DNA from 2 places in the Streptomyces rapamycinicus NRRL 5491 genome. Region 2 is predicted to be linked to the other one. Evidence: riboswitches for the same ligand, from Rfam matches in the RefSeq annotation. Region 2 holds a riboswitch; the other holds the start of a gene.

Region 1 (6,331 bases), 4.7 Mb from region 2:
GCGAGAAGAAGGCTGACGAGGGCGAGAAGAAGGCCGATGAGGCCGAGGCCAAGTCGGCCGAGGCCGCCGCGGACAAGCCCGCCGAGGACGCCGCCAAGCCCGCCGAGGCCGCCGCGGACAAGCCTGCCGAGGACGCCAAGCCCGCCGAGGACGCTGCGGACAAGCCTGCCGAGACCCCCGCCGCGGGCACCGAGCAGGGCTGACCACTAAGACGTCACTCAGACGGTGTATGACGGCGGGGGACGGTGCCGGTGGCGCCGCCCCCGCCGTTCACCCGTAGAGCTTTCGACTTTCGAGAAGAGATTCACAGATCATGGCGAACTTCACCGCCGCTGACGTCAAGAAGCTCCGTGAGCTGACCGGCGCCGGCATGATGGACTGCAAGAAGGCGCTGGACGAGGCCGAGGGCGTCGTCGACAAGGCCGTCGAGATCCTGCGCGTCAAGGGCCAGAAGGGCGTGGCCAAGCGTGAGAGCCGCAACGCCGAGAACGGTGCTGTCGTCTCCCTCATCGCGGACGACAAGTCCTCCGGCGTGCTGGTCGAGCTGAAGTGCGAGACCGACTTCGTGGCCAAGGGCGACAAGTTCGTCGCCGTCGCCGACGCCATCGCCGCCCACGTCGCCAAGACCTCCCCGGCCGACCTGGAGGCCCTGCTGGCCTCCGAGATCGAGGCGGGCAAGACCGTTCAGGCGTTCGTCGACGAGGCCAACGCGACCCTCGGCGAGAAGATCGTCCTGGACCGCTTCGCGCAGTTCTCCGGCGGTTTCGTCGCGGCGTACATGCACCGCACCAGCCCGGACCTGCCGCCGCAGGTCGGCGTCCTGGTCGAGCTGGACAAGGAAGACGCCACGGTCGCCAAGGACGTCGCGCAGCACATCGCCGCCTTCGCCCCGAAGTTCCTCACCCGCGACGAGATCCCGGCCGAGACGGTCGAGAACGAGCGCCGGGTCGCCGAGGCCACCGCCCGCGAGGAGGGCAAGCCCGAGGGCGCCCTGCCGAAGATCGTCGAGGGTCGCGTCACCGGCTTCTTCAAGGAGAACGTGCTGGTGGACCAGCCGTTCGCCAAGGACAACAAGAAGTCCGTCCAGAAGATCCTGGACGAGGCCGGTGTCTCGCTCAAGCGCTTCGCCCGTTTCCGCGTCGGCGTCTGAGCCGAGCAGCGAATGACCGGCGACCCCGATAGGGTCGTAGGCAGCCAACCGTCGACCGGTCGGCCGCAGATGTGACGAGGAGGCCATTGCCGCAGAGGTCGTAACAGGACCCGTCCGGCAGTGGCCTTCTTCGTATGTGCACGAGGAGATCTCCAATGAATCACGGCGCGGACGCCAAACAGGCCGCCGATGACAAGAAGGCGCACGGCGCGGCCCCACACGGTCGCTTCCTGCTGAAGCTGTCCGGCGAGGCGTTCGCCGGAGGCGGGGGACTCGGTGTCGACCCCGATGTCGTGCACGCCATCGCCCGCGAGGTCGCCGCCGTGGTCAGGGACGGTGCCGAAATCGCCATCGTCATCGGCGGCGGTAACTTCTTCCGCGGTGCTGAGCTGCAGCAGCGCGGTATGGACCGGGCCCGCTCGGACTACATGGGCATGCTCGGAACCGTCATGAACTGTCTCGCCCTCCAGGACTTCCTGGAGAAGGAGGGCATCGACTCCCGCGTCCAGACCGCCATCACCATGGGCCAGGTCGCGGAGCCGTACATTCCGCTGCGTGCGGTGCGCCATCTGGAGAAGGGGCGTGTGGTCATCTTCGGCGCGGGTATGGGTATGCCGTACTTCTCCACGGACACCACCGCGGCCCAGCGAGCGCTGGAGATCGACGCGCAGGCCCTGCTCATGGGCAAGAACGGCGTGGACGGGGTCTATGACTCCGACCCCGCCCGCAACCCCGACGCGGTGAAGTTCGACGCCCTGGAGTACGGCGAGGTGATCACCCGGGACCTCAAGGTCGCAGATGCCACCGCGATCACCCTGTGCCGGGACAACAAGCTGCCCATCCTCGTCTTCGAGCTCCTGGCCGAAGGAAACATCGCGCGTGCGGTGAAGGGTGAGAAGATCGGCACGCTGGTGAGCGACCAGGGCTCCCGGGCCTGACGGCTCGAACGGGGGATGGACAACGGCCTGCCGGTCGGACACCGTGCAGGAGAAGACGCACGCAGGGGCGAGGCTCTGCTTACTGATAACACCAGGAGCAAGTGGTGATCGAAGAGATCCTCCTCGAGGCCGAGGAGAAGATGGAGAAAGCCGTTGTGGTCGCCAAGGAGGACTTCGCCGCGATCCGCACCGGGCGTGCGCACCCGGCGATGTTCAACAAGATCGTGGCGGACTACTACGGTGCGCTGACGCCGATCAATCAGCTGGCGTCGTTCTCGGTGCCGGAGCCGCGGATGGCCGTGGTCACGCCGTTCGACAAGACCGCGCTCCGCAACATCGAGCAGGCGATCCGGGACTCCGATCTGGGCGTCAACCCGAGCAACGACGGCAACATCATCCGTGTGGTGTTCCCCGAGCTCACCGAGCAGCGCCGTAAGGAGTTCATCAAGGTCGCCAAGGGCAAGGGCGAGGACGCGAAGATCTCGATCCGCAGCGTCCGCCGCAAGGCCAAGGAGTCCATCGACAAGCTGATCAAGGACGGCGAGGTCGGCGAGGACGAGGGGCGCCGCGCCGAGAAGGAGCTCGACGACACCACGGCGAAGTATGTCGCGCAGGTGGATGAGCTGCTCAAGCACAAGGAAGCCGAGCTCCTCGAGGTCTGATGAACGACTCTTCCTGGGGGGCCCCACCAAGCGCCGGACTCCGGGGACCGGGCCGTCAGGGCACCTCCCCCGGCTATGGCTGGGAGGTGCCCACTTCTTCGGCGGGTCCCGCGCACGAGGTGGGCGAGGCGGCGCAGACTCGCCCCATGCCCACCGTGCCCCACGCGGGCGGCGACTCCGGCGAGGCCGCCGACCGTGACCGGGGGGCCGCTCGGCTGAGCGGCCCCCTCTTCCGCGACGAGCGGGAGCCGCAGCCCGGCCCCCGGCAGCCCGCCGGGCGTCGGCCGACGCCCTCCGACCCCGCGCCCGACCCGGCCTCCGCCGACGGCGCGCGTGGCGCCGGCGCCGGGCAGGGCAAGAAGAGTGCGGGCCGGAACCTGCGCGCCGCGATAGGGGTGGGCATCGGCCTCGGTGTGATCATCTTGGCCTCGCTCTTCATCTACAAGCCCGTGTTCGTCGGCGTGGTGGCGGTCGCGGTGGTGGTCGGGCTCTGGGAGCTGACCTCGAGGCTGACCGAGCGCAAGGACATCCGGGTCCCCCTGGTGCCGCTCGCCGTCGGCGGGGTCGCCATGGTCGTCGCCGGCTATGTGCGCGGCGCCCAGGGAGCAGTGGTGGCGGTCGCCCTTACGGCGCTCGCCGTGCTGGTCTGGCGGATGACCGAGCCGCCCGACAACTACCTCAGGGATGTCACCGCGGGCGTCTTCGCCGCCTTCTACGTGCCGTTTCTGGCCACTTTCGTGGCGCTGATGCTCGACACCGACGACGGCCCGTGGCGGGTCCTGACCTTCCTGCTGCTGACCGTGGTCAGCGACACGGGGGCGTACGCGGTGGGCTGGCGCTTCGGCAAGCATCCGCTGGCCCCGCGCATCAGCCCCGGCAAGACCCGTGAGGGGCTGCTGGGAGCGGTGGCCTTCGCGATGGTCGCGGGCGCGCTGTGCATGCAGTACCTCATCGACGACGGCGTCTGGTGGCAGGGTCTGCTGCTCGGCCTCGCCGTCGCGGTCAGCGCGACCCTCGGCGACCTCGGTGAGTCCATGATCAAGCGTGACCTCGGCATCAAGGACATGGGCAAGCTGCTGCCCGGCCATGGCGGGATCATGGACCGGCTCGACTCGCTGCTGCCCACCGCGCCGGTGGTGTGGCTGCTGCTGGTGATCTTCGTGGGCGGCGGCTGACCACGCCCGCCCACGGGCCCCGCGCCACTCCCGGCGCGGGGCCCTTCGTACGTCTGCGACACTGGGAAAACCATGCCTAAGCCCGGAGAACTCACCTTCGTCGCGCCGCGTGGGGCCAAGAAGCCCCCGCGGCATCTTGCCGACCTCACACCCGCCGAGCGCCGGGAGGCCGTCGCCGCCCTCGGGGAGAAGCCCTTCCGGGCAGGTCAGGTGTCGCGTCACTACTTCGCGCGCTTTGCCGAAGACCCCACTCAGTGGACCGATATCCCGGCCGCGGCGCGCGAGAAGCTGGCCGCCGGGCTGCTGCCGGATCTGATGAGCGTGGTGCGGCACATCAGCTGTGACGACGACACCACGCGCAAGACGCTGTGGCGGCTGTTCGACGGCACGCTCGTGGAGTCCGTCCTGATGCGCTACCCGGATCGGGTCACCATGTGCATCAGCTCACAGGCGGGCTGCGGGATGAACTGCCCGTTCTGCGCCACCGGGCAGGCGGGGCTGGACCGCAATCTGTCCACCGCCGAGATCGTGCACCAGATCGTCGACGGGATGCGGGCCCTCCGGGACGGGGAGATCCCCGGTGGTCCGGCCCGGCTGTCCAACATCGTCTTCATGGGCATGGGCGAGCCGCTGGCCAACTACAACCGCGTCGTCGGCGCCATCCGCCGGCTCACTGACCCCGAGCCCGATGGGCTCGGTCTGTCGCAGCGCGGTATCACCGTCTCGACCGTCGGCCTCGTCCCGGCGATGCTGCGGTTCGCGGACGAGGGCTTCAAGTGCCGGCTCGCGGTGTCGCTGCACGCGCCCGACGACGAGCTGCGCGACACCCTCGTGCCGGTCAACACCCGCTGGAAGGTGCGCGAGGTCCTGGACGCCGCGTGGGAGTACGCGGAGAAGTCCGGCCGCCGGATCTCCATCGAGTACGCGCTGATCAAGGACATCAACGACCAGGCGTGGCGCGCCGATCTGCTCGGCCGGCTGCTCAAGAGCCACCGGGTGCATGTGAACCTCATCCCGCTCAACCCGACGCCAGGCTCCAAGTGGACGGCGTCGCGGCCCGAGGACGAGAAGGCGTTCGTGGCGGCCCTGGAGGCCCATGGGGTGCCGGTGACCGTCCGGGACACCCGGGGCCAGGAGATCGACGGGGCCTGCGGGCAGCTGGCGGCTTCGGAGCGCTGAGCACCGGCTGATAGGGTGCCTGGGGATCGGTGCGCCATGCGATCGTCATAGAACTGAACATCCGTACAAGTGAACATTCCGACAGGGGAGCGCTCAGAGCGCTGAGAGTGCGGCACGGCCGCAGACCCTCGGACCTGATCCGGGTCATACCGGCGTAGGGAGTCAGCATCACCATGAACAGTCAGCTTCGGCGTGCCATCTCGGCCGCCCTCCTCGGCTCACTGGCCCTGGGGGCGCTCGCCGGCTGCGGCGAGGACACCAAGAGCGGCTCGGACTCCAAGACGGTCACCCTGGTCACGCATGACTCGTTCGCGGCCTCCAAGGCGGTCCTCAAGGAGTTCACCAAGGAGACCGGCTACAAGGTGCGCGTGCAGGCAGGGGGCGACGCCGGAGCCGCCGTCAACCAGGCGATCCTGTCCAAGGGCCACCCCCAGGGCGATGTGTTCTTCGGCGTCGACAACACGCTCCTCTCCCGCGCGCTCGACAACGACCTGTTCACCCCCTACACGGCGAAGGGGCTCGACAAGGTCCCGGCGGCCCTCCAGCTCGACCGGGCCGAGCACCGCGTCACCCCCGTCGACTTCGGCGACATCTGCGTCAACTACGACCGGAAGTACTTCGCCGACAAGAAGCTGACGCCGCCCCGGACGCTGGACGATCTGACCAAGCCCGCCTACAAGAACCTCCTCGTCACCGAGAACGCGGCAACCTCGTCCCCCGGTCTCGGCTTCCTCCTCGCCACGGCCGCGAAGTACGGCGACGACGGCTGGAAGGGCTACTGGAAGAAGCTGCGGGCCAACGGCGTCGAGGTCGTCGACGGCTGGGAGCAGGCGTATTACGACCGGTTCTCCGGTTCGGCGGGCGGCGGCAAGGGCGACCGGCCGCTCGTCGTCTCCTACGCCTCCAGCCCGCCCGCCGAGGTGGCCGACGCCAAGAGCAAGCCCGCGAAGGCGCCCACCGGGGTGGCGACGGGCACCTGCTTCCGGCAGGTGGAGTTCGCCGGGCTGTTGAACGGCGCGGGCAACACCAAGGGCGGCAAGGCGCTGCTGGACTTCCTGCTGGGCAAGCGGTTCCAGGAGGACGTCCCGCTGAACATGTACGTCAACCCGGTGCGCGAGGACGCCAAGCTGCCGGAGCTGTTCACCCGATACGGGGTCAGGATCGCCGACTCGGCCACCCTGGCGCCGCAGAAGATCGCCAAGAACCGTGAGCCGTGGGTCAAGACAT
Region 2 (6,331 bases):
CGTCGTCCGGCCGGGCGCTCCTCCCCTCGCGCCCGAGCAGCCCCGGCAGCCCGCCGCTCAGCGCCCAGCCCGCGGCGAAACCGCGCCGGAAGGAGAGCGTCACATACGTCTGGCCGACGGCGAAGGCGATCGCCCCCACCCCGATAACCAGAACCGACGGGATCAGCACACCGAGGACCACGCCCAGGAAACCCACGAAGGCCAGCAGCCGCCAGCGGAGCCGCGCCTTGTACTGCAGGAGGACCTCTCCGAGCAGCCATAGCGCGACGACGCCGAAAGCGATGTAGAGGACCGTCCAGCCCATGCCCGCCCCTCTCAATGCGGCCGCCCGTCGGCTGCCGTCATCAGGACCGCTGATGCAGTCCCAGATTCTCGTAGATTTCCAGCGTCGCCGTGGAGTGGTTCAGGGTAATGAAGTGCAGCCCGGGGATCTCCTCGGCCATCAACCGCGCGCACAGCTTCGTGGCGTAGTCGATCCCGATCGAGCGTACAGCCGCCGGGTCGTCCTTCACCGCCAGAATCCGTTCGGCCAGTTCGGGCGGGAACGCCGCATTGCTGAGCTGCGCGAACCGCTCGATCTGCTTGACGTTCGTGACCGGCATGATCTCAGGGATGATCGGTGTCGTACAGCCCGCGGCGGCGACCCGGTCGCGCAGCCGCAGATAGTCCTCGGGGTAGAAGAACATCTGCGTGATGGCGAAGTCGGCACCCGTGCGGCACTTGTCGATGAAGTGACGGATGTCGGTGTCCCAGTCCGTCGAGCGGGGGTGCATCTCGGGGAACGCGGCCACGCCGACGCAGAAGTCGCCGGACTCCTTGATCAGCCGGACCAGATCCGCTGCGTAGTTGAGACCGTCGGGGTGCTGGATCCACTCCCCCATGGGATCGCCCGGCGGGTCGCCGCGCAGGGCCAGCATGTTCCGGATCCCGGCGCCGGCGTACTGCCCGATGATGTTGCGCAGGTCGGCCCGGGAGTGATTGACCGCGGTCAGATGGGCGACGGGGGTGAGCGTGGTGTCCGTCGCGATGCGCTCGGTGGCACGCACGGTGCCCTCGCGGGAGGAACCGCCGGCTCCGTAGGTCACGGAGACGAAGGTGGGCGAGACGGCTTCCAGCCTGCGGATGGCGTTCCACAGCGTCTGCTCGCCCTTCGCCGTTTTGGGGGCGAAGAATTCGAAGGAATACGACTGCTCGCCCGACGCGAGCAGATCGCGCACGGTACGGGCGCGATCGGTCCTGGTGGAAGCGGTGCCTAGGGCCATACGTGCAGGCTATCGACCCGGCCCGGCTACGCCCACCCGACCTCGGAGATATGGGGGTTTTGCCAGCTTCCTGTCCGCAGTGCGGACAGTTCCGTACGCCTTCGACCGGCGGACGGGCCGGACCGGATGAAAGGTGGGTGAAGCCCAGGTGAAGGGCCGGACCGGGCCGCGGGGCGGGCCCCACCCCGGTCGGGCCGGACCCCACCCGGGTCGGGCCGGACCCGGTCAGGATCCCGGTCGGGCCGGACCCGGTCAGGCCGCCGCGCGGACCCGCTTCGCCAGCTCAGCCGTCGCCCCCGCCGGGTCGTCGGCGGCCGTGATGGCCCGGACCACGACGATGCGGCGGGCGCCCGCCTCCAGGACCTGATCCAGGTTGGAGGCGTCGATTCCGCCGATGGCGAACCACGGCCGCTCCGTGCCCAGCGCGGCCGCGTAACGCACCAGGGACAGCCCCGGGGCGTGACGGCCCGGCTTGGTGGGGGTGGGCCAGCAAGGGCCGGTGCAGAAATAGTCCACACCGGGCTGGACGGCCGCCGCGTCCACCTCCGCCTCCGCATGGGTGGAGCGCCCGATCAGCACGTCCTCGCCGAGGATCGCGCGCGCCGCGGGCACCGGCAGATCGCCCTGGCCCAGATGGAGCACGTCCGAGCCGATGGCATGCGCGACATCGGCCCGGTCGTTGACGGCCAGCAGTTTGCCGTGCCGACGGCAGGCGTCCGCGAAGACCTGGAGGTGCTCCAACTCCTCGGCCGCCTCCATGTCCTTCTCCCGGAGCTGGACGATGTCCACCCCCGCCCCCAGAACGGCGTCCAGGAACTCCGGCAGATCGCCCTGGCGCTTCCGGACGTCGGTGCACAGATAGAGGCGGGCGTCGGCCAGCTGCTCGCGAGCGGTCGCGGTGGCGGTGACGGTGGTGGCGGTGGACATGGGGCCCCCTGGAGGGTCGGGCGGCGTACGGGCCGTCAGTGGAGCCCGGCCCGTACGCCAGGTGCGATCAGGGTTCGATCAGGTTGCGATCAGAGTGCGGTCAGGTGCGATGACGGCGGCGAGAGCGCGAAGCCCACGCGAAGCCCACGCGAAGTCCGTGCGAAAACGACCAGCCCTGTACAGGCCCCGTACGGACTGTGTACGAGCCCCGTACGGAAAGCCACGGAAAGCTGGCGCTGACGGCGTCAGACGGCGAGGGCCACGTCACACGGCGAGGGCCTGAGCGCGCCGCTTCACTTCCGTACCGCGATTCTCGCTCAGCGCCTGTGCCGGGGTGCCGGGCAGGCTTGGGTCGGGGGTGAAGAGCCACTCCAGCATCTCTTCGTCGCTGAAGCCGTCGTCCTTCAGAAGCGTCAAGGTCCCCACGAGGCCCTTGACGACCTTTCCGTCACCGATGAACTCCTCGGGCACCTGAAGGACCCTGTTCTCGCCACGGCGCACGGCGATCAGCTGGCCCTCCTTGACCAGCTGCCGGACGCGCGTCACATCGACCCTCAGTCGCTCGGCGACGTCGGGGAGGGTGAGCCAGGCGGGGACGAGAGCATCGATCTTTGCGTCAATCTCGGTCACGGAACAAGCCTGCCATCTGGGACTGACAGTGGGTAGCCGGGCGTCCGCCGCGCGGGCCGCCCGCCCCGCCCCCGAGCTCCCCGGCCGACGGCCGACCGGCGGTCGGCCCGCCGGTCAGAGGACGGCCGACTTCAGCGGCACCGAGGGGTCCTCGGCCCGCGTCCGGTCCAGCCGGGCGCCGCGCTCGATCAGCTTGCGCCCCTGGGCCAGATCGCGCGGACGGCCGACGGCCAGCAGGGCGACCAGGGCGCCCTCGCGCAGCCAGCACACCGACCAGGCGGCACCGGCCGGATCGCCGCGCCAGACCAGCTCATCGGCCTCCGAGTGGTGCCCGGCGTACTGCACGAAGCGCCCGAACTGCTCGGACCAGAAGTACGGCACCGGGTCGTAGACCACACCCGGGAAGTGGGCGGCCGTCCGGCTCCCCACCACATTGGCGGCGACGGTGCGCGGCCCCTGGAGCGCGTTGTCCCAGTGGTGCACCAGCAGCCGCGTTCCGTAGCGGGCGGACGGGAAGGAGGCGCAGTCGCCGACCGCGTAGACGTCCGGCGCGGAGGTGCGCAGCCGGTCGTCGGCGGCGACGGACCGGTCCTCGGCCAGCTCCACGCCCGAGCCCGCCAGCCAGCCCGTGGCGGGCCGGGCCCCGATGCCGACGACCACCGCGCCCGCGCGCAGCCGGGTGCCGTCGCCGAGCAGCAGCCCGCTCTCGTCGGCGGAGGCCACCCGGGCGCCCGTGACCAGCCGGGCGCCGTAGTCCTCGTACCAGGCCGCCATGGGGGCCGCGACCTCGGCCGGGAGCGCGCCCGCCAGCGGCCGGTCGGCGGCCTCGACGACGGTCACGGCGCAGCCCGCCTCGCGCGCCGCCGTGGCGAACTCGGCGCCGATCCAGCCCGCCCCCACGACCGCGATCTCGCGCTGCCGGGCGAGCACCGGGCGCAGTCGCTCGGCGTCGTCCAACGTGCGCAGCAGATGGACGCCGGGCTCTCCTTCGCTGCCCGGCAGCGGGATCGGCTCGGCGCCGGTGGCGATCACCAGGACGTCGTACGGGAGCTGGCCGGTCGCGGTCTCGACGAGCCGCTTGTCCGGGCGCAGGCCGGTGACCTCGACGCCGAGCCGCAGGCCGATGCCGAGCCCGGCGAAGTCCACGTCCAGCGTCGAGCCCTCGGCCTTGCCGAGCAGTACGGCCTTGGACAGCGGGGGCCGGTCATAGGGCTGGTGGGGCTCCGCGCCCAGCAGGACGATCTCCCCGGTCCAGCCCTGTTCGCGCAGTGCGACGGCGGTCTGCACCCCCGCCATGCCCGCGCCGACGATCACCACGCGCTGTCCGGCGCCGTTCGAGGACGGCTTCGTCGTCGTCTCATCGCTCACACGATCACTGTATTGCGGCTGGTGGGGCGGACTGGAGAGTGGCTTACGAGAGGTCGGACACAGAGTGGGGGGGACGGGCGGGGGTGGGAGGGGGTGGGGGGGGGGTTGGGCAGGGCGGCGGGGTGCGGGTTGTGGGCGCCTTCGGCGGGGAGCCCCCACCCCGCCCCTTCCCGAAACGATGGGGCTCCGCCCCCTCGGCCCCCGCCGGGGCTCCGCCCCCGACCCCGCTCCTCAAGCGCCGGAGGGGCTGGGGTTGCGGGGCTCCGCCCCGGACCCCGCTCCTCAAACGCCGGAGGGGCTGGATTGAAAACCGCCGGGGGCTGGAATGGGAACCGCCGGGGCCGGAATGGGAACCGCCAGGGCTGGATTGAAAACCGCCAGGGTTGGAATGGGAACCGCCGGGGCTGGAGTGGGAGCCGACTGGGCTGGGGTTGCTGGTGTGCGGCCGGTCTTTCGGGTGATTCGGGGCGCGTACTAGGGTGGCGGGACAGAGCACTCGCGGGAGCCCGGGCGGACCGGGCTGAGAGGGAGGCTGGAACGGCCTCCGACCGTACGAACCTGATCCGGGTCATGCCGGCGAAGGGAGGGGCAGCGTGTCCACGCACGCACCAGGTCACGGTCACGACGACGGACCTCACACATCAGGCGGGCCGCCACCCGGCGGACGCTACGACGCCCTCGTCATCGGCGGCGGCATCATCGGGCTGGTCACGGCCTGGCGGGCGGCCCAGCGGGGGCTGCGTACCGCGCTCGTCGACCCCGCGCCCGGCGGCGGAGCCGCCTGGGTCGCGGCCGGGATGCTGGCGGCCGTCACCGAACTGCACTACGGCGAGCAGACCCTGCTCGGCCTCAACATGGCCTCCGCACGCCGCTATCCGGACTTCGTGGCCGAGCTCGAGGAGGCGGGCGGCCAGGACGTGGGCCACCGCGCGTGCGGCACGCTCGCCGTCGCGTTCGACGCCGACGACCGCGCCCATCTGCGCGAGCTCCACACCTTCCAGCAGGGGCTCGGGCTGGAGTCCGAGTGGCTGACGGGGCGTGAATGCCGCCGTATGGAGCCGATGCTCTCGCCGGGCGTACACGGCGGGCTGCGCGTCGCCGGTGACCACCAGGTGGATCCGCGGCGGCTGACGGCGGCGCTGCTGACCGCGTGCGAGCGGGCCGGGGTCGCCTTCCACCGCGACCGCGCGGAGCGGCTGCTGCTGGACGGCGACCGCGCCACCGGGGTCGAGCTGACCGGGGGCACGCGCCTGGCCGCCGAGCGGACCGTACTGGCCGCGGGCAGCCTCAGCGGACGGCTCGCGGGCGTTCCCGAGGACGTCCTGCCGCCCGTACGGCCCGTCAAGGGGCAGGTGGTGCGGCTGTCGGTGCCCGAGCGGTACGCGCCGTTCCTCTCACGGACCGTACGGGCCGTGGTGCGCGGCGGACCGGTCTACCTGGTGCCGCGCGAGAACGGCGAGCTGGTCATCGGCGCGACCAGCGAGGAGCTGGGCTGGGACACCACGGTCACCGCGGGCGGGGTGTACGAACTGCTGCGGGACGCCCATGAGGTGGTGCCCGGCATCACCGAACTGCCGCTGGTGGAGACGTCCGCGGGGCTGCGCCCCGGCTCCCCCGACAACGCCCCGATGCTCGGCCCGACCGCGCTGCCGGGGCTGTTGCTGGCCAGCGGCCACTTCCGCAACGGCGTGCTCCTCACCCCGATCACCGGCGATGTCATGGCCGAGGCCCTGACCAGCGGAGAACTCCCCCCGGAGGCCCAGCCGTTCAGCCCGCGGCGCTTCGCGGCCCCCGCGGACACCTCGGCGGCCCCGGCCGCCCCGGCCGCCCCCTCGCCCGGCTCGGCAGCGTCCTCTCCCGGTGCCCCCGGCGCCCCCGGCGCCGCGCACTCCCCAGCACAGGAGCAGCACACATGACCGTCTCCGTCAACGGCGAGCCTCGCGAGGTGCCCGAGGGCACCACGCTCGACCGGCTCGTCGCGACCCTCACCCAGGCGCCCTCGGGTGTCGCCGCCGCCGTCAACGAGACGGTTGTCCCGCGCACCCAGTGGTCCGCGACCTCGCTCGGCGACGGTGATCGCGTCGAGGTCCTCACCGCGGTCCAAGGAGGCTGATCCCACCCATGGCTCCCACCACGACCACCAC

What was found. Region 2 has a riboswitch for thiamine pyrophosphate ahead of thiO (glycine oxidase ThiO). Riboswitches for the same ligand answer to the same signal wherever they lie in the genome.
Region 1: linked by a shared signal. The riboswitch ahead of LIV37_RS15815 (thiamine ABC transporter substrate-binding protein) and the one ahead of thiO (glycine oxidase ThiO) in region 2 are both predicted to bind thiamine pyrophosphate.

What each region holds. Positions count from the first base shown of each region.
Region 1 covers NZ_CP085193.1:3,937,062-3,943,392, reverse strand. Annotated here, with positions in the region: gene rpsB (30S ribosomal protein S2) at 1-203, shown strand, start outside; gene tsf (translation elongation factor Ts) at 314-1,150, shown strand; gene pyrH (UMP kinase) at 1,306-2,088, shown strand; gene frr (ribosome recycling factor) at 2,193-2,750, shown strand; gene LIV37_RS15825 (phosphatidate cytidylyltransferase) at 2,750-3,925, shown strand; gene rlmN (dual-specificity RNA methyltransferase RlmN) at 3,998-5,104, shown strand; TPP riboswitch at 5,178-5,282, shown strand; gene LIV37_RS15815 (thiamine ABC transporter substrate-binding protein) at 5,278-6,331, shown strand, end outside.
Region 2 covers NZ_CP085193.1:8,648,162-8,654,492, reverse strand. Annotated here, with positions in the region: gene LIV37_RS36335 (hypothetical protein) at 1-304, opposite strand, end outside; gene metF (methylenetetrahydrofolate reductase [NAD(P)H]) at 345-1,262, opposite strand; gene thiE (thiamine phosphate synthase) at 1,515-2,189, opposite strand; gene LIV37_RS36320 (Rv2175c family DNA-binding protein) at 2,454-2,819, opposite strand; gene LIV37_RS36315 (NAD(P)/FAD-dependent oxidoreductase) at 2,934-4,115, opposite strand; TPP riboswitch at 4,676-4,789, shown strand; gene thiO (glycine oxidase ThiO) at 4,871-6,103, shown strand; gene thiS (sulfur carrier protein ThiS) at 6,100-6,300, shown strand; gene LIV37_RS36300 (thiazole synthase) at 6,309-6,331, shown strand, end outside.